DNA from 4 places in the Litoribacterium kuwaitense genome. Region 2 is predicted to be linked to each of the others. Evidence: riboswitches for the same ligand, from Rfam matches in the RefSeq annotation. Region 2 holds a riboswitch; each other region holds the start of a gene.
What was found. Region 2 has a riboswitch for thiamine pyrophosphate ahead of tenA (thiaminase II). Riboswitches for the same ligand answer to the same signal wherever they lie in the genome.

Region 1 (5,013 bases), on a different contig from region 2:
ACTGCTGCAAAAGCGCTAAAGACCTTTAAGGAATCCTTTGAAGGAGTTACAGCGAGCATCGTGAAGTCCGACCTAAACATTCCGTCTATTCGACTAAATGATTTTAATAAAGAAGATCAATCAACGACATCGACGTATTTCATTGATGATAATGAAGGTGGCGTCTATCAAGTGTTTGTAAATACGATGGCATTAGACCGTTCAGATCAAGAAAATCTGTTAAAGAGTTTGGAAATTGTGCCAAAAGCAGAAAACGAAAATTTAGATGAGATAACGATTGTCGAGCCGTTTCTTGGCTAATGATAGCAATATCATACTATGTCAGAGTGCAGCAAAAAGTCGACAATGACTTTGCATCGTTTTTTTACCTCACCGTCGTAACAATGATGTTGTAAATGATGCAAAAATGACGGTAAAATGATCGCTGCTTGATACAGACTGGCCGTACACTGATTGTAGTTTTTCATTATGAACCTAGCTGAAGAAAAGTTGTTTCTCGGTTTCTTTTTCAGCGTTGGCAGTATGTGTATTGGCAGAACCCTTGTCAAGTGAGTTCTATATCATCTTTTTGAAAATCCAGATTCTACATTGAACGCCTGTGCCAATGTTAATGCTTTTGATTTGTAATCCCCCCTTAACGTTTCAAGAAAAGGGAGCTGATTTTTTGAGAAATACGTAACCATGAATCAATAAACGTCGTACATAAAGTACTCGGAGGTATTTGCTGTTCATGCAGGTGCATATAGTTATATTGAGCAAATGAACGGAGGGATGTTTTGAATAATCATTTACCAACGATCAGTCATCTTTATAACAGGATAACTCGTTTAGAGGAGCGTTATCCTTTTGTCCGTGTGCAAACAATCGGTCATTCCGTCTTGCGGAGACCAATTTTTGAGGTGAGTATAGGAGAAGGCAGTCGCCAGCTACATGCAAATGCATCTTTTCATGCTCATGAATGGATTACCTCACTATCGTTGCTGGAATTTTTAGAAACATATGCTTACCATAGTGCTTATTCACCGAATAGTCATTGGGCTTTAACATATCAGGAAACAAATTTGTCTACTGTGCCAATTGTTAACCCTGATGGTGTGGCGCTTTTGCTAGACGGTGTAGAGTCAGCAGGCGAATGGCAAAATGACGTGCTCTCTTTAAACCGAAACAGCTATGATTTTACGGGCTGGAAAGCGAATATTCGTGGGGTAGATTTAAATAATCAGTTTCCCGCAGGATGGGAGATTGAACAACAACGAAAACCGCAAGCGCCTGCACATAGAGATTATCCAGGACCTAAGCCTTTAAGTGAGCCAGAAGCGCTGGCTATGGAAGCGCTTGTCTCAGCAAACGATTTTGAGCAAGTCGTTGCTTTTCACACCCAAGGCAAAGTGATTTATTGGGGATATCAGCACAAAGAGCCAACGGTATCAAGACAAATAGTGACTTCGTTTCAAAACGTTTGCGGTTATGAGCCGGTCCAAACCATTGACAGTCACGCTGGATTTAAGGACTGGTTTATTCAAACGCATAGACGACCAGGGTTTACAGTAGAGCTCGGAAAAGGGATCAACCCGCTGCCGCTGAGTATGTATCGTGAGATATATCAGGCAACAGAACAAATTATGGCCGCCTTTTTAAAGACAAAAGATTCCTGCTAAAAAGAATAGAGTGGAAACGATTGGTTTTTCATTGTGAAGTCAAAACCTAAACGGTAGAATAGAGAGAAAGAATGATAGATGATGGAGAGAATAATGTGGATGAAAATGTTGAAAGGGGTCTTGCTTTTTTGCCTAATCTTATTGGTGAGCTGTAATCAAGCGTCATCCCTTGGTCAAGCAAGTGTCAGTGCGAAAAGCTTAGAATTAAAGCAGGTCGGTATCAATGGCCTTGTCACTTTAGAAAGGACAGATGATGAGGCTTGGGAATTTATTCAATGGAAAAATAACGCGGAATTATATTTCTTAAAAAGGGAGCCTGAGAAGACCACGATCGTGCTTTATCATTTACATACCGGCTCGCAAAAAGTGTTATATGCGACAACGGATATTGTCAGTGCTGCCCAATATGAGCGAAGCCAGCAAAGGTTTGCTCTTCATACAAGCCAAACAGGGACAGACAGCACATTGTTAATCATCGATTCGGACGGCAACGTGTTAAATAAAAAAACAGCACAGGCCAATGACCTGTATATTGCGTTAAACCCTATGAATGCCTCGACTATGGTCATCTCTTCATTTAATCGAGACTGGAGCTTTAACACAGAAGTATGGAACTACGATACGGATGAGGTTATGAAAGTGGATACGGCCTCACCATTTGTCAAATGGATTAATGCATCTTCACTCATGTACCAAAATGCTGAAGACAATTCGCTTCATGTCGTTGAGAAAGAAGCGCATTCGGACATTCCCTTGCAAGCAGCTGTGAAGGATTTTTATATTGATGCACCAAATGTAGCCTTACTCCTAGAGCGTGAGTCTCGTCTCATGATCGGTATATATAAGATCGTAGAAGGCATTTTTCAAGAACAAGCGATGATTCCGTGGAAGGGAGACAGCTTTTTTTTGCCACCGTTGCAATTTCATCCGGAAAAAAACCAATTTTTTGTCATGCAAAATCGTATGGAGCAATCAATGTTACATACGTATCGTTTAAGCGATGGTGAGTCGCTGCAGGAGGTTCAATTGCCGATGAATCATCGTCTCGATGTATCGCCGAATGGTGAGTGGGCTATCGTACATTCTTACGATCAGGCAACGATTGTTCGCTTACGATCTAGCGAGACGAAGGAGATTTTGTAGCTGAGTTGAGAAATCTTTGATCATTTGAGATAATATAGTGAATGAGTGACTAGAGGTGCCCAATATGGGCTGAGAAAAAGAAATCGATTCTTTTACTCTTTGAACCTGCTCTGGGTTGTTCCAGCGAAGGGAAGTCACGGTGTAACGTTAGATGGGTTGATTTATACCATCCGTACAGCCGTTTCCCTATGGAAAACGGCTTTATTTTTTATAAAGGAGGATTTCTATATGCAGCTGGGACCCGTTTATTCTATTACAGGAGAAGTTTTTCATCCAGGTGTATCCATGCTTGAAGTCATGGAAGAGGCGCTCAAAGGTGGAGCTAATATTGTGCAGCTAAGAGATAAACATTCTTCTAAGCCAGTCGTTTATGAGAAAGCAAAGCAGCTAAAAAAGCTGTGTGATCAATATGATGTACCATTCATTATAAATGATTACATTGATATTGCTCTTGATGTGGATGCCACAGGGGTTCATCTCGGTCAGGACGATACACCGATTGAAGAAGCTAGAAGGCAGCTTGGTCCAGGTAAAGTGATCGGTATTTCAACTCACGGAATGGAGCAAGCTTTAGACGCACAAGCGAGAGGTGCGGATTATATTGGGGCAGGACCAGTCTACGAAACGAACACGAAAGAAGATGTTGTTGCGCCGGTAGGTCTTGAATATATTAAAGCGTTAAAAGAAAGTAATCTTCATATTCCGTTTGTTGCGATTGGTGGCATCAAGCTACACAATCTCCAAGAAGTCATCGAGGCAGGTGCAGCAAGCATTTGTATGGTGAGTGAAATCGTTGGGCATCAAGATCCCGCCTATGTCGTTCGGAAGGCGCATGAGTTGTTAAAAACGCATAACAGCATTTCGGTTCAATTGAATGGTAAAACGACAACAACGAACGTAGAAACGGTAGAAGCGCTTGTTAAAGAAATTGGCATTGACCCTGGTCTCGTTGTTACAGAAGTGGATGGGCAGATTATTCAAGAGGAAGACAGACATTCTGTTCTTCTTCACGATGGTATGTCAATAGAAATGGTTCAGTTTGTCGGAGGAGGATAAGCTTAATGAATCAATCATGGACGATTGGGGGGAAGACGCTCACTTCACGAATTTTTCTTGGGACTGGGCGATTTCCGAACCCGTTTGTACAAAATGAAGCCATTGAAGCATCAGAAGCTAACGTGCTAACGTTTGCCGTTCGGCGTGTCAATGTCGAAAATCCGCATGAAGATGCTATTTTACAACATTTAGATCGGCCGTTTGTCTACTTACCAAACACTTCTGGGGCGACAAATGCCGAAGAAGCGATTCGAATCGCAAAATTAGCGAGAGCGAGCGGGCTAAGCGATTGGATCAAAGTAGAAATTAGCGTTCAAGACCGAACGTTAATGCCTGACCCGATTGAAACCCTGAAAGCGACAAGGATACTTGTTGAGGAAGGTTTTAAAGTCTTTCCTTATACGTCCGACGATCCTGTGCTTGCCCAACGATTAGAAGAAGCCGGGGCGACAGCTGTTATGCCAGGTGGGTCACCGATAGGAACAGGCTTAGGGTTATTAAATCCATACAACCTACAGCAAATTTGTGAAACATTAACTGTTCCGGTCGTGATTGATGCTGGTATTGGCTCTGCTACAGATGCAACGTCAGCGATGGAGCTAGGCGCCAGTGCGGTGTTAATTAATACCGCAATTGCTCGCGCGCAAAACCCGGCAGCAATGGCTACGGCGATGAAGCATGCAGTCATGGCTGGGTACACAGCAAGACGTGCGGGGCGGATTCCGAAAAAACAATATGCGACTGAGAGCAGTCCGATCCACGGTAGGCTTTCGTAAAGGAGAGAGAACATGCCGCAGCAATCGATCAACATTGTAGGCGGAGGAGTCATCGGCCTTTCCATTGCTTTTGAAGCAAGACGACGAGGGTACGACGTCCGTATTTTTGAAAAATCCGCCTTTGGTGGTCAAGCATCCGGAGCGGCAGCTGGAATGCTGGCACCATATGCGGAGGTTGAAGAGGACCCAGATGATTTTTTTGTCTTATGTCAGGATAGTTTGCGTCTGTTCCCTGATTGGAAAGACGATATTCAATCCGTCAGCGAACAGCCATTTGAATATACTGCTAGCGGCAGCTTAACGGTTTTTTTCATGAAGCCGATCAGCTGGCTGCTGAAACGACGATGGAATGGCAAAGTAGCTTTGGTGTTGAAGCAGAA
Region 2 (5,013 bases):
GTATTTGCTGAAGCGAGGCCTACTTTGTTGTTTCATTCAAGCCTAGACTTGACCGCTTGTAGTACATTGGGTACTTTTTAGAGGGACTATTCAGAATTTTAATGAGGAGCTGGTGACAGATGTCTGCTACTTTTGGAGTTAGCACGTGGAGTTTGCATCGTTGTCTTGGACCATTGCATTGGACGGTTTGGAATGATGATCAGAAAAGACAGGAAACAATAATTGAGCCTCAAGCTGAAGAAGTTACTTTATTGGAACTGCCGTCGCGGCTAGTGAACGAAGGATATCTATACTTAGAAATTTGTCATTTTCATTTCCCGGATACATCTGAAGCGTATTTGAGTGATTTACGACATGCTGTACAAGCGTCAGGTATGATATTGCACACGCTTCTACTTGATTATGGTGATCTTTCTACAGACGATGACGTGAGAAGGCAAGCTGATATTAACTGGGTGAAGTCTTGGATTGATATTGCCGAGCTGTTAGGGGCGACAGCGGTTCGTGTCGTTGCTGGTGAACAGCACCCGTCCCCAGCCTCTTTGCAGCGAAGCGCCGAGGGATTGGCTACGCTCGAGGTGTACGGGAGAGAAAAAGGGGTTCATGTCGTAACAGAAAACTTTAAAGCTTTGACCGCACGTGTAGAAGACTGGAAAACGACAGTTCAATCAATTACGGGGGCAAAAAGAACAATTGTTGATTTTGGCAATTTGGCAAAGGAAGAGCGTATAAAGGGAGTTGAATTTGGCTCAGCATATGCACATTCGTTTCACGTGAAACCCCCTGAGCTACCAACTGGGAATATTGACGAAGAGGAATTGCGGCGAATGCTTCAAGCTGTCTCATCAGAAGCACCCCTCATTGTGATAAATTCTTTTCCAGGAAATATGTGGAACGGTATTGCGAAAGTAAAGCAGGCGGTTGAAGCACAGTATTAAGGTGTGCATCCATTATGAAAGAATAATGAAAGCTTGTCCTTATGCGATTTCCCCTGTTTATTCTTTCGGTATTTGTGGTATAGTTCAATTGAGGAAATTAATTAAAAGGAGAAGATTATGTCTCTACCTACAATACTTAAATGGGTTACAGGTGTCATCGAAGCGGGGTTAGGTATTCCTTTTATTGGCGGGATATTTATTGTAGCCAACGGATGGGCGCCACTTTGGATCATGCTCGTTGTTCATGTCGTCGTCTTGCTTATCAATCGATCACACAAAAAACGTATCATTGGTCCAGCGTTTGGTATTGGTGCAAGCTTGCTAGGCTTTATTCCAGTGGTCGGGATGATTAGCCATATCGTCGCTGCCATTGTTTTACTGATTGATGCATATGTGTCAACGAAAGAGGAGAAGTAACAATGATGCCCGTGTAAACGGGTTTTTTGTCGTCCTTCTGATGCTAAGGTGGTAAAACGAAGAAGGGCAAATTTCCCCCGTTTCATTATAAAAAAAGCGAGAGTGATCAGAAGAAATTCTTGCTCTACAGCACCTTTCCCCTTATAATACGAACGGTAGGTAGTTGTAACTAACAAACGGTAGTTAGGGGAGAGAGGCCATGACAGAAAAGAAGGCTTGGACGTATATATTTTTGCGGCCGTGTTAGAAATTGCTTGGGCGTTTGGAATGAAAATGTCTGAAGGATTTACACGACCATTAATCAGCTTTGTCACAATTGCCTTAATTGTCATTAGCTTTTTTGTTTTATCGAAGAGCATGCAAGTTGTCCCTGTAGGTACTGCTTACGCTGTGTTTACTGGCGGAGGCGCTGTCGGCACAGCGATCATTGGCATGACCTTTTTGAATGAGGAAACGAGTATCATTCGGGTGATCTTTATCGGAATTCTCATTACAGGCATTATTGGGCTTAAGTTCGTATCCGGGGATTCTAAAAAGGCACAGTCAGAAGAGAGGGCGACATAATGGCTTGGATCATTTTACTCATCGCAGGTTTTGCAGAAATCGGTGGCATTCTTGCTTTGAAAGCGTCGGAAGGATTGAGCCGTCTGAAGCCAACGATTTTTGCCATTGTTTTTGGCGGATTGAGCTTTTATTTGTTGTCCGTTGCTCTCAAAGAATTGCCGTTAAGTACAGGGTATGCGGTCTGGACGGGAATCGGCGCTGTTGGCAGCGTATTGTTCGGAATGTGGATTTATAAAGAGCCAAAAACGGCTGCCCGCTTGTTTTTTATTGCGCTCATTGTGACCGGTGTCGTAGGCCTTCGGTTTTTTTAAGCGCATGACGTATTGTCTCGCGGATGTTGACGATGATGCATGTAAAATATTTAAGGTCGCAACAGGATTACAGTACACCTTGACATTAAGAGCTCGGTTAGATATGTTGAAAGGGAATACAATGACAGTCCACTGGGGGCGCCATTTGGCTGAGATAAGGAGTGATCCTTAGTCCCTTTGCACCTGATCTGGTTAATGCTAGCGTAGGGAAGTGGAGACGGCTCATGATGCGTTTTTTAAACCTGTGCATACGACCGTTCCTACGTGTTTAGGAGCGGTTTTTTTGTTGGGTACAGACAGTCGTTTAGTCGTTTTCATGAAGGCAATGCATAACAGGTTCCCCAGTAGCTGATCTACAAGGAGGATTCTGATGTCATTTACTGAAATGTTACGCGCTGAGAATGATGCCACGTTTGAAGCTATTTTTGATCATCCGTTTGTTCAAGGGTTAAAAAAAGGTGATGTACCGAAAGAAGCATTAATCCATTATGTGAAACAAGATTTCGAATACTTAAACGCTTTTATGAAGGTTTATGGATTGGCGATTTCAAAATGCTCATCTCGAGAGGATATGTCACTGTTTAATGAGCAGATTTCGTTCGTGTTGCACAGTGAGATTCACCCGCACAATAATTTGTGTCAAGTGGCGGGCGTTCGCTATGAAGAGCTACAAGGATTTCCTTTGGCGCCAACGGCAAACCATTATGTTATGCATATGATGAATACAGGGCACCAAGGTACGCTTGGGGAAATTATGGCTGTGTTGCTGCCGTGCCCGTGGACATACCTTGAGATAGGGAAACGGTTAGTGAATGAAGTGAATCCACAGCCAGGTGAGCATCCCTTTTATGACTGGATTCATTTTTATGGAACGAGCAGTATGGATGAATTAACGAAAAGCTTGCGTACATGGCTAGACGCATACGTAGAGGAAAAAGCGGCTCCGTGGGAAAAGGAAAAAATGCGCGAAGCTTTTGCGAAAAGTTGTCAGCTAGAGCTCGGCTTTTGGGAAATGGCGTACAGTGTAGAAGAATGGCCCGTTCAAAATATTCTCGAAGACATGAAGTGATGTCAGTCCACGTGGATCGCATCATGGTGTCCTTTGTTTAACTTAAAAGCGTTGACTGTTGAGACGTTAAATGAATTGAAATCCCCTTTCCTATGTAGATGTTGGAAAGGGGATTTTGCGATTTTAAACGTGTAATTATGTAATTGGCACCGTAGAGGTGCAGTAACCAACTAAAATATTCAAAAGCTGATGTGCTATGGCGTTGTTTTTATTTGCTGCTCGATCGAAGTCTTTAAATGGTTGATAAAGGCATCGACAAGTAAGGTTTTTGGAGCTTTAGGAAGAATGAGGTAAAAGTGACGTTTCGTTGCGGGCCAGTCGATCATTGGGACAATCGAGATTTCTTTATGCTGCAATGCTTTTTGCACAACCCATTTGGAAAGAATGGACAAACCGAGTCCGTTGGCAACGGCTTCTTTGACGCCATAATTGCTAGAAATCGTCGTTTTTTGTGACACGTGGATATCGTTGTTTTTAAGAAAATCATCCATATAGGCTCGTGTGCCTGACCCTTCCTCTCTTTGCACCCAAGACCATTGGGAGAGCTGTTCCTTCGTCACTGGAGCATCTAGCCGGTCGGCCAGGTCATTTGGTGCGATGAGCACCATTTCATCTTCCATCATTGGTATGACGTCGAGCTGAGGGTGCTGAACGTGACCTTCGACGAAGCCCATCGTATACACGCGTTGATACACATTTTCGACAATATTTGTTGTATTTTCAATGGACATCGTTAATTCCACCGCTGGGAACGATTTTTGAAACGGGGCGAGCAACGTTGGCAGGACAAATTCTCCAATGGTGTAGCTTGCTCCGATTGATAAGGCACCTTCAACGCGCTGATTCATGCGGGCGATGTCTTCGATCGATTGATCATAATGCTCGACAATTTCTTTAGCTCTTTTGTAGAAAAAAGCACCTGTTTCCGTTAAATGAAGAAAACGTTGGGAGCGATCAATCAGAATGGTATTAAATTCTTCCTCCAATTGCTTGATATGTAGACTTACACTCGGTTGTGATATTCGCAATTTTTGCGCGGCTCTTGTGAAGTTTTTTTCTTCCACAACGGTGATAAATGTTCTAACGGGCTCAAGGGCCATCTGATGTCCTCCTCGTCATTAATCTTTCTGATGATTTTGATCAGGGATTTGTATTTCACGGCGCGTGTTCTATTTAGTATAGTGCAGAGACAAATAGAAGAAAATGGGGGAGACATAAATGGAACAAATGCAACATCGGGAGAACGTGCGGTTCTTCGGGGGGGTCATGTTTACGCTCGTTCTCGCACTCGCCGGTTTTTTATTGGCGCGCATACCTGGATTGTCCGCGGTCGGGCCATTAACGATAGCGATTGTCCTTGCCATCGTTTACCGGTCTTTTCTTGGTTATCCTCAAAAAATAAAGGCAGGAGTTGTTTTTTCTTCAAAAAAAGTGCTTCGCTTTGCGATCGTGCTTTATGGTTTTCAATTGAACTTAAATGTCATTTGGCAGGATGGGCTAGGTGTTTTGTTAAGCGGTGCTGTCATAATCGTCCTTGCCATCGGCGTTATGCTCTTGATCGGGAAATGGTTTAAAGCCGATCGTTCGTTGAGTATGCTGTTAGGTGTTGGTACTGGTATATGCGGTGCTTCAGCGATCGCAGCAGTGTCACCTATTATTCGGGCGAAGGATGAGGATACGGCGATTGGTGTTGGTCTCATAGCCCTTGTCGGTA
Region 3 (5,013 bases), on a different contig from region 2:
TGATGACCGGAGCAGATGATTATATGATTAAGCCGTTTAACCCGTTGGAGCTGATCGCACGGGTCAAGTCGTTACTGCGTCGTTCCTATCAGTATAAACCTAATTCCCCAGCTGAAGAAGACGAGGATCATGCTCATTTGCTACAATGTGGCCCACTGACCATTAACACGGCTCGCCATGAAGTGACGGTTGACGGTGACGTTGTTTCATTAACGGCAAAGGAATTTGATATTCTTCATCTCATGGCTCAGCATCCTGGTCGCGTGTATTCAGCTGAAAATCTATTTGAACATGTATGGAAGGAATCGTATTATTCGTCTAATAATACAGTGATGGTTCACATTAGTAATTTACGTGACAAGATTGAAAAAAAGCTTGGATACAAAATGATTCATACGGTGTGGGGAGTTGGATATAAACTTGAAACGTAAAATCGTTCACCCGCTACAGCTTCAGCTTTTGATTACGATTGGTCTTTCTGCTGTGCTCGGAGTACTCGTAGCGATGGCATTTATTTTTGTATGCATCATTATCGTTTCTATCGGCATCGTACCTCCGAGTATTGTCGATTTAATTCGTAATCTTTTTGGCATAAATTTGGCGATCTTGATTGTCGGAGTTGTTAGTTCACTCGTTTTTTTCGCCTTATTTATTATTTTTTTCACCCGTCGCTGGATGAAGGAGCTAGAGCAAACCATTCGTGGCAGTGAGTATATCGCCCAAGGGAAATTTTCTTACCGGCTTCCCTTCTCACGCAATGAAGAAATCGATCAACTGAGGACAAATTTAAACGCTGTGTCAACGCAATTAGATAGTGCTATTGCCGAGGAGAGAAATGCGGTTCAGGCAAAAAATGAGCTCGTTTCTAACGTGTCTCACGATTTGCGCACGCCTTTAACATCGATCATCGGCTACTTGCGTTTAATTGACGAGGATCGTTACAAAGACGAGGTTGAGCTGCGCTACTTTACAGACATTGCTTACCGTAAATCTTTACGGCTGAATCGAATGGTAAACGACTTGTTTGAGTATACACGCGTAAGCTTCGGTGGAATCCGTATGAATAAACGCCCTTTGGATATTGTTTCTCTCTTACAGCAGCTAGGTTCAGAATATGACAATTCATTTCGCGCTTTGGGAGTTGAATTGAGTATTCATGGTGGTGAGAGGTCGGCAGTAGTTTTGGCAGATGGTGATCAGCTTGTGCGAGTTTTTGAAAACCTTTTTGCCAACTCCGTCAAGTATGGAGCGCAGGGAGGGAAGATTGATGTAGAGATTGAGCTGAACGGTGATGCTGTAGGTGTGAAGGTCATCAACTACGGGGAACCTATTCCAGAGGAGGACCTTCCTTATTTATTTGATCGGTTTTATCGTGTAGATAAATCGAGAACGGATGATCATGGGGGATCAGGACTTGGTCTGGCTATCTCTAGAAGCATTATTGATTTACATGATGGGAAGATACAGGCGGACAGTACCCATGAAAAAACGACGTTCCAAGTCACACTTCCATTGTGGGAGAGGGCTTCTTGACGAAAATTAATGACGCTTCGTCAAGTGTAGCCATTCTCGTTTTAGCAGCCGATGCATGATGACGTCTCGGAGCTCGCCATCCTGCATAATATAATCTTTTAATAAACCTTCTTGCTGAAAGCCAAGTCGTGTGAGTAATTTTAATGACGCTTTGTTTTCAGGCATGACCGTCGCCCCAATTCGCAGAAGTCTTCCTTCCGAAAACCCCCAATGGATCATTGTTGCTAGCGCTTCAGTAGCATAGCCGTTTCCCCAAAAAAATGGGTCCAGCTCGTAGCCCATTTCCACTCGCGCATTTCGTGGCGAGCATTCATGAAAGCCGCAGCTGCCTATAAAGATCGGTCGGCCGTTTTGGTTTTTTCGATTGCCCAGCGAAGACCCCAGCCATATTGAACGCTTTCCCGCAAAGAACGCACTAAAAGGACGGCCTCCTCAAAGGTCGTTAGTTTTTCCATGCCATACATTTTTGTGACTTCTTTATTGCTTAAAATTTGAAAGAGCGGTTGGGCATCTTGCTCTCGTAACGGGCGGAGCCGCAAGCGGTTCGTATAGAGTGTTGGTACGTCCATTGGACAGACCTCCTTAAGAACGGATCGTCAATTACTGTCCTTGAATTGTACCATGAAATAAGTGGTGACATTGATGTCATGCGATCCTTAGCTAAAAAAACCCCGCATCCTTTTGCAGGTGCGGGTAGAAAAGGGGGTGGTTCTCAGGTGATTGATACAGATCGTGCTGTAAATATATGTTAACATATGAAGAAAATAAAATATAATCATTTAGCAGCGCTATTGCAAAAATGCATCATATGATACAGAATATTCAGAATGATAATTTCTTGAATGGGAATAACGAACTAATTTTAGGGAGTAACAGACCATGAATCTTGGAGAAAAAATCACAGCTCCCTTGATTGTATAAAAGGAACTATGATCCATTGAAAAGGTTTGGCAAATAAGAGACGATAAGAGAATACTTTTTATTTGTTTTGGCGACGGCGCCATGCCCAGTGGTTTGTTGGACCGTTCCCGTGACCGATATTTAGACTGTCTTCAATAGCAGCCGAAATAAATGCTTTGGCTGTTTGGACGGCTTCTGGAATAGACGCTCCTTTTGCCAGTGCGGCTGTAATGGCAGCTGAATACGTACAGCCTGTGCCATGGGTATGTTTTGTTGCAACTCGGGGAGAGCTAAAGCTGTCAAAGGCACCATTTGTGTATAAGATATCGGTTGCTTGCTCGTCGTCCATACGATGCCCGCCTTTTAACACACAAGCCGTTGCCCCATAGACCTCTACAAGTTTTTTTGCTGCATCTTTCATATGCTCTATTGTCGTAATGGACTGACCGACCATCTCTTCAGCTTCCGGAATGTTTGGCGTCACGACAGTCGCCAGAGGGAGCAATTCGTTTAACAGACTGCTTCGAGCGTCTTCTGCAAGCAAAGCGTCTCCACTTTTAGCAACCATCACCGGATCCATCACATAATTTTTTACTTGCTCTGTTTTTAGTACATGTGCTGTTACTTCAATGACCGGAACGGCAGAAAGCATGCCGGTTTTTACGGCGTGAGGTGGCAGATCTTCAAAGACGGCTTTTAACTGATCCTCAATAAAAGAAGTCTCCATATTAACGAAAGAACGTACACCTAACGTGTTTTGGCTGACGACAGCTGTGATAGCGCTTGTGCCGAAGACATCAAGCTCTTGAAACGTTTTTAGGTCAGCTTGAATACCTGCCCCTCCCGACGGATCAGTGCCGGCAATCGTTAAAGCAATAGGTAATGTCATCATGAACCCTCCATATGTATTAAGAACTGCGAGAGAGCCACAATAAAAAAACCGTCTGCTTCTGGTCATCAGAGAGCCACACGGCATATGAAAGCATGGTAATCATAGCTTTAGCCGATAGCTTCCCTACGCTGGTCTTAACCAGATCAGGTTCAAAGGGTCAAAGGATTACTTCTCTCAGCCTTTTTACTAAGGCTCCCCTAGCAGTCTTTCCTGTATATGTTGATCGTAACTCAATGACCGGCTATTGTGAAGCTTTTGCTTCAGAAAATTGGTTTTCTCCTGCAAATTGTAAAGGAGGTTCATAGCAAATGACGATTTGTGCTGACGACATAGACATTCGTCCTCTGCAGACAGTAGATATCCCAAAAATGTCCAAATGGCTGCAAAATCCAAGCCTGTTACAGTATTATGAGGGGAGAGACCGTCCGCATGACGAGTCACTCGTCCAACACCGCTTTTTTCGCAAAGAAAAGACGAAGCGAAGATTCATTATTCTTTTTCGCCATGAGCCGATCGGCTACTGTCAAGTTTATCAGCTGGAAATGATATGAAGGCCGGTTATGGTTTTCGGGATGAACGGATGACTCTAGGGATGGACCAGTTTATTGGCGAGCCCAATTATTGGGATCGGGGGATTGGACAAGCGTTTATGAATTTCATGTTAAAACGGTTGACTAAGGAATTTGGCACGTTTCGGGTGGTCGTTGACCCTCGGATACAAAATCAACGAGCGATTGCGTGTTATTTAAAAAGCGGTTTTACGAAAAGGAAAGAGTTACCACAGCATGAGTTGCATGAAGGTGTTTGGGAAGATTGTGTGCTGATGTCTGTAGAGGTGTAACAGAAAAACGAGCTCATGAAATACAGTATCTCTAATTGACAGATGGAGATTGCAAAAATGAAACCTTCTTCTGTTTATTCGCGTATATTTGTTAAACAACAAAGGAAGGAGACTGAACAATGGACGGTCTCACATTTCATCAAGTGAGTAAAGACTTTGGAAAAAATCGAGCAGTTGACCGGCTTGATTTCCATATTCCACAAGGGCAGATGTTCGGCTTTTTAGGAGCAAACGGTGCAGGGAAAACAACGACGTTTCGCATGATTCTCGGCATTTTTTCCCCTTCTGAAGGTCATATTGAATACAATGGGCAGCTGATGAAGCCGATGAGTCATGATTGGATTGGTTATTTACCTGAGGAGAGAGGGCTTTATGCTAAACAGACAGTAGAAACGCAACTGACCTATCTCGGTCGTTTGCGCAATATGAAGCGAGGTGACGTTAAAAAGGAAATAGCGGCGTGGCTTGAACGTTTTCGCATTCCTCATTACGCCAAAAAAAAGGTAGAAGAGCTGTCGAAAGGAAATCAGCAAAAAATTCAATTCATCGCGTCTGTATTGCACCGACCGAAGCTCGTCATTTTAGATGAGCCGTTTAGCGGGCTTGATCCCGTCAACGTCGAACTCTTTAAGAGCGCTGTAAAAGAGCTGGAAAACAGAGGAACGACCGTGCTTTTTTCCAGCCACCGTATGGAGCACGTGGAAGAGCTATGTGAGCATATTTGCATGCTGCGGCAAGGAAAAGTCGTTGTGAGCGGTCATGTGAAGGAAATTAAAGCCGCAGAGCCCCGCAGCTTTGTCCGCATTGATGCTCCATATTCGCTAGATTGGTTGTCTGCTGTCTCGGG
Region 4 (5,013 bases), on a different contig from region 2:
AAGCATTAGCTATTATACATAATAAAAGAAGAAAAGAAATCTCTTGATTTTTTATGAATGTGCTGGGAGCTTCATATGGTGCCATAAAATAACGGAAAAGGGCGCTCAACTTGAGCGCCTTTCCGAAAATAATAAGTCGAGCAGCTCTTCTTTTTGTTTCATTAATGAATGGTCGGATAAATCTTTTCGAGACCGAGGGCGTTGTCCTGTCACCGACATTTCTTTAATGATTTTCCCAGGACGTGGCGACATGACATAAATTCGATCAGAAAGAAGAAGTGCTTCTTCGATATCATGGGTGACGAAAAAGATCGTTAAAGAAAGAGAGTCTGCGAGCGATATAAGCCACTCCTGCATGCTTAATCGTGTCAATGCATCTAGCTTTCCGAATGGTTCGTCAAGCAGGAGTAGTTTTTTTTCAGTAAGGCACGTGCGCAAAAAATTGGCGCGTTGTCTCATACCGCCGGAAAGCTGATCAGGATAATGATGTTCAAAGCCTTTTAAGCCGAAGGGCTCCATCCATTCCATCGCGCGTGCTCGAGCTTTATTTTTAGAAATGCCTCGGATTTCTAATGGGACGGTGACATTTGCAAGAATGGTTCGCCACGGCAGAAGCACATCTTTTTGCGGCATATAGCCAGCGTATCCGGTCGTGCCAACGACCGAATGTCCCTCAAGGAGTACATCCCCTTCGTCAGGCTTTTCCAGACCAGCCATTATGTCGAGCAAGGTGCTTTTTCCACAGCCGCTCGGACCGATGAGTGAAACAAATTCTCCTGAATACATGGCTGCGTTGGTCGGCTGTAAAGCGACGGTTTGAGCAAATGTCTTCGTTACGCCAGTCACTTGAATGATTGGGTTCATGATGACGGATCCGGTAAGAAGCCATTCGTAAAGGCTTCCTCGACATTCAGTTCTGCTTCAATTAATGATCGCTCAGCCATCCAGTCCGCATAGGCAGCCCATACCTCTGTTTTTTGTAGGCCCCATTGCTCGCTGTCCGCTTGAAATTGTGAGCTAAGGTATTGCTGACTTTCTTGTACAAGGTCTTCATCTAGCTCAGGTACAGCTTCGAGAAGCGTATTCGCGGCTTGTTCTGGCTGCTCAATTGCGTCTTGATAGCCTTTGCTAGTTGCTTCCATAAAAGCCTCAGCCAATTCAGGCTGGTCGGAGAGAAGTGATTCATTTGCGATGATAACAGGTGTGTAATAGTTCAACGCCGGATCGAGTTCACGGAGCGATATCGTATTAATCTTTTTGCCGGCAAGCTCAGCCGCGATTTTATCCCACCCATCAAAAAGCCACATAATGTCGGCATCACGGCCGATCGCTTTAACAAAATCGGTTGCTCCGAGTGTAATCAGTTCAAGCTCATTAAAATCGGCGCCTGCGTTTTCCATGACGGCTTGAATGGTCGCTTCTTCACTGGCAGAACCCCAACCGCCGTATCGTTTACCTTCGAAATCATTGACTGTTTCAATGCCTGAGTCTTCAAGAAATGCAAAGGATGACGTATTGTTTTGGATCACGGCCGCAATGGAAACGACAGGGATGTCGTTTGTTCTAGCCATGGTCACGTTTTCCTGGTTGCTAATACCAAATTCTGCCTGGCCGGCTGCAACCATTTGGTCGGAAGTGTTGCCCTCACCAGGCTGCTGAATGGTTATTTTTAAACCTTGCTCCTCATAGTAGCCGTTTGCCTGTGCAACATAGAGCCCTGTATGATTCGTGTTTGGAAGCCAGTCGAGCATGACAGTCACTTCAGTCAGGTCAGTGTTGTCAGATGTGGGCGTGGCTTCTTTGTTCCCCGCAGTATCGTTTGAGCTTTGGTCCGAAGGCGCGTCTGTACATGCTGCGAGTAATAAAAGTAAGGCGAGCCATCCAACCTGAAGAATATGATGTTTTTTCATTGTGATTCACTCCTTGATTTTTCTAGGCAAAACTTCGTATTACTTTTTTTTCGCCTGGTAGTGCCATGACATTGTGAGTCTGGCACAGACCTCAATAAGTAAAAAGATGGTCAAACTGAGCAACACGACGACGATGATCGCTGCAAAGACACGATCGGTTTGGAACGATTGAGAAGATCTCGTCATAAACACGCCAAGTCCTTTGCTCGCTCCGAGCCATTCACCGATAACAGCTCCCATGACGCTGTAAGTGCCAGCAATTCGTAAGCCGGAAAAAAATGAAGGAAGCGCGCCTGGAAGTTTAACCATCTTAAATTGCTGCCAGCGGGACGCGCCCATTGAACGTAAAAGCCTGAGCATGGACGGATCGACTTGCCGATATCCGTCGGCTAGGCTAATCGTAATAGGAAAAAAACAGACGAGTGCGACGACAATAATTTTAGGTAATAAGCCATAGCCAAACCAAATCATAAACAGTGGTGCCAAAGCGATAATCGGGATCGTCTGCGAAATAACGAGCGGTGGGTAAATAGTTTGTCTAATCCAATAGGCTACGTCTGTTAACGTCGCGATGGTCACAGCGACGATAATAGCAATGCTTAAGCCAGCAAATGTTGCCATTAAGGTTGGGCCGATGTGGGTGAACAATAAATCACGTGTTTCCCAAAGCGTTTGTATGACGACGCTAGGTGGTGGCAAAATCCACTGTTCAATTCCTGTCCCCCAAGTGGCGATTTCCCATAGGAGAAGGAGGAGTAAAATGAATAGCACTGGTAAGGCGATGCCGCTCCATACTTTTTACCCTCTGTATTTGCTGATTTTTTCATCAAGAGTGACGCCTCCATCTGGGCGGTAATGGATCTTTACATGCGTCATGACTTCATGAGCACCTGCAGCAATGCATGCGTCCTGGGCTTGTTTGACAATTTGCAAAAGGTGATTTAATTCTCCCTCCATCACCGTTTCCATTGGTCCGACCACATAAGAAACACCAGACTGAGCAACGACATCAATCGCGCGGTCAACAGCGTCATACGAACTCTCCCCAGGATTCATTTTCGGTAATACTTGAAAACCTAAGTTTACAGTGGACATACGATCTCCTTCCCTTCATTTGATGTATCATTGAATCACTGCGTAAACAACGCCTTCGACTCGTTTAAGTTGATAGCGGTGTATGATCACAACAGCTCATGCTTTTTTTGCGCATAAAAAACATCGCTAAAGAAGCGATGTATATACCAAAGCAAAAGTAGCCACATGATCTATAACAAGCGGCAACTCGCTGACATCCCTTCGCTGGCATGATCCAGATCAGGTATTTTGGGTCGGTGACAAATCACCCTCTCAGCCAAAAACGGCTCCCCGCAGCATATTCAATTCAAGTACACTATAGCATTCAGATCATAAGGTGTCTACTGTCTACAAGACCGGTGAAAATAAGCGAGAAAAGGATTCTTTCACCCGCATTGAAAAAGGTCTGTTTTTCCATTCAGAGGATATAACTTGCCTGCAATCGTTAAGGTCGGATTGGTAATCATTTACAAGTGTAGCGACAGCCTTTGATTGAAACAGAAATACATTCGCTTCAAAGTTTAAGTTAAAACTGCGCAGGTCGACATTCGCTGTCCCGATTGAAGCGACGTTTTCATCGACAATGATGACTTTTTCATGGAGAAAACCTTTATGGTACGTGTAAATATCTACGCCTTTAGATAAGAGCTCTGCAAAGTAAGATTGTGTCCCGTAGCGAGTAAAAAAACCATCGTTTTTTTCCGGTACCATTAAACGAACATCTACACCTCTGGAGGCGGCTGTGCTTAACGCCGTACGCATCGCTTTGTTAGGTATAAAATAAGGCGTAGCAATCCATACCGATTGTCGTGCTTCAGTGACCATCGTAAAGTAGATGTCGGCCATTGTTCCTTGCTCAGAATCTGGACCGCTTGACACGATGTGTACACCACCATCCGCACTTTCTTGTAAAAGTGCTTCATTGGAAATGAACTGTTTAATGGGCAATTTTTCTCCGCTGACATATTGCCAGTCCATTAGAAAAATCGTGTGCAAATGTTGAATGGCTTCACCTTTAATTTTGACATGTGTGTCGCGCCAGAAGTTAAACTCTCGTGAACGACCGATATACTCGTCTCCGATATTCAGTCCACCGATATAACCTGTCTGCCCATCGATAATGACGATTTTGCGATGGTTTCTAAAATTAACTTTTTGGGTTTTGAGTCCTTCACTCAATGGAAGGAATGCATAAATGTTGACACCGGACTGTTTCATTCGTTGAATGGCTTTGCGCTTCAACTGAATGCTTCCAATGCCATCGTAAATGACACGGACATCTACACCTTGCTCCGCTTTGTCACAAAGGATGTCAATGATCGTCGTCCCGATGTGATCTGAGCGAAAAATATAGTACTCTAAATGGATAAAGTGTTTCGCTGTCTTCAAATTGGTGATCAGGTCGGGGAATTTTTCTTCGCCGTTTGTCAGTATATCGGCATTCGTATAGAAGCTCATATCATTTTTTGTCGTTTGTTGAATAAAAGTAGAGATCGTTTTTTCTGTTTCTCCTAAACCTTGCCACGTATCGCGAGGCTTGTTGTTATGGAGGCGATCAAAGTACCAGCGATTGTCTTGTCGTTTTTGCCTGAATAAGTGTCCCTTTACTTCCAACTGCCCGGTCATTAAGTACAGGGCATAGCCTGCAATAGGGAAGAAGATCATTGTATAAATCCAGAGGAGTGTTTTGTAAGGATTTCGGCCTTCGAGTAGAATGGCAAAGCAGATTGAAGCTATGATGAAGCCATAGATGAGCCAAGAGATGAAGCGTTCTCTGTCATCGACCCAATCACTTATCCCTAGGAAGAAAGAAGCAATCAATAGCAACATTAAAAAGACCTGTCTCGTTTGTTTCATTGTCGGTTTTCCCTTTCCGTTGTTAGCAGTCCTTGCAATGATAAGGATATACCCGTTTATGCCATTATTTAGGCTTGGTTTTCGTGTGACCTATTCAAGTCTTTACGGATATGCACGCTTAGATGACCAGGTTTTCTTAAGCAATGCAGGGTCCGATTGATTTTTTGGATGA

Region 1: it holds a riboswitch for thiamine pyrophosphate, as region 2 does, so the genes downstream of both, thiE (thiamine phosphate synthase) here and tenA (thiaminase II) in region 2, are expected to answer to the same signal.
Region 3: it holds a riboswitch for thiamine pyrophosphate, as region 2 does, so the genes downstream of both, thiD (bifunctional hydroxymethylpyrimidine kinase/phosphomethylpyrimidine kinase) here and tenA (thiaminase II) in region 2, are expected to answer to the same signal.
Region 4: it holds a riboswitch for thiamine pyrophosphate, as region 2 does, so the genes downstream of both, G4V62_RS15395 (thiamine-binding protein) here and tenA (thiaminase II) in region 2, are expected to answer to the same signal.

The regions. Positions count from the first base shown of each region.
Region 1 is NZ_JAALFC010000001.1:148,194-153,206, forward strand. It holds gene G4V62_RS00775 (hypothetical protein) at 1-300, shown strand, start outside; gene G4V62_RS00780 (M14 family metallopeptidase) at 777-1,658, shown strand; gene G4V62_RS00785 (YqgU-like beta propeller domain-containing protein) at 1,758-2,801, shown strand; TPP riboswitch at 2,843-2,950, shown strand; gene thiE (thiamine phosphate synthase) at 3,030-3,857, shown strand; gene G4V62_RS00795 (thiazole synthase) at 3,863-4,633, shown strand; gene G4V62_RS20500 (FAD-dependent oxidoreductase) at 4,646-5,013, shown strand, end outside; gene G4V62_RS00800 (FAD-dependent oxidoreductase) at 4,978-5,013, shown strand, end outside.
Region 2 is NZ_JAALFC010000056.1:7,899-12,911, reverse strand. It holds gene G4V62_RS17675 (sugar phosphate isomerase/epimerase family protein) at 120-938, shown strand; gene G4V62_RS17670 (hypothetical protein) at 1,056-1,355, shown strand; partial or broken gene G4V62_RS17665 (DMT family transporter) at 1,555-1,919, shown strand; gene G4V62_RS17660 (DMT family transporter) at 1,919-2,230, shown strand; TPP riboswitch at 2,355-2,457, shown strand; gene tenA (thiaminase II) at 2,601-3,299, shown strand; gene G4V62_RS17650 (LysR substrate-binding domain-containing protein) at 3,494-4,399, opposite strand; gene G4V62_RS17645 (YeiH family protein) at 4,518-5,013, shown strand, end outside.
Region 3 is NZ_JAALFC010000028.1:31,853-36,865, forward strand. It holds gene G4V62_RS13480 (response regulator transcription factor) at 1-431, shown strand, start outside; gene G4V62_RS13485 (sensor histidine kinase) at 421-1,533, shown strand; gene G4V62_RS13490 (GNAT family N-acetyltransferase) at 1,540-1,923, opposite strand; gene G4V62_RS20360 (GNAT family N-acetyltransferase) at 1,863-2,102, opposite strand; gene thiD (bifunctional hydroxymethylpyrimidine kinase/phosphomethylpyrimidine kinase) at 2,513-3,325, opposite strand; TPP riboswitch at 3,429-3,534, opposite strand; gene G4V62_RS20365 (GNAT family N-acetyltransferase) at 3,634-3,876, shown strand; gene G4V62_RS20370 (GNAT family N-acetyltransferase) at 3,873-4,166, shown strand; partial or broken gene G4V62_RS13510 (ABC transporter ATP-binding protein) at 4,286-5,013, shown strand, end outside.
Region 4 is NZ_JAALFC010000037.1:21,279-26,291, reverse strand. It holds gene G4V62_RS15410 (ABC transporter ATP-binding protein) at 106-864, opposite strand; gene G4V62_RS15405 (ABC transporter substrate-binding protein) at 861-1,910, opposite strand; gene G4V62_RS15400 (ABC transporter permease) at 1,950-2,681, opposite strand; gene G4V62_RS15395 (thiamine-binding protein) at 2,709-3,005, opposite strand; TPP riboswitch at 3,182-3,288, opposite strand; gene cls (cardiolipin synthase) at 3,333-4,841, opposite strand.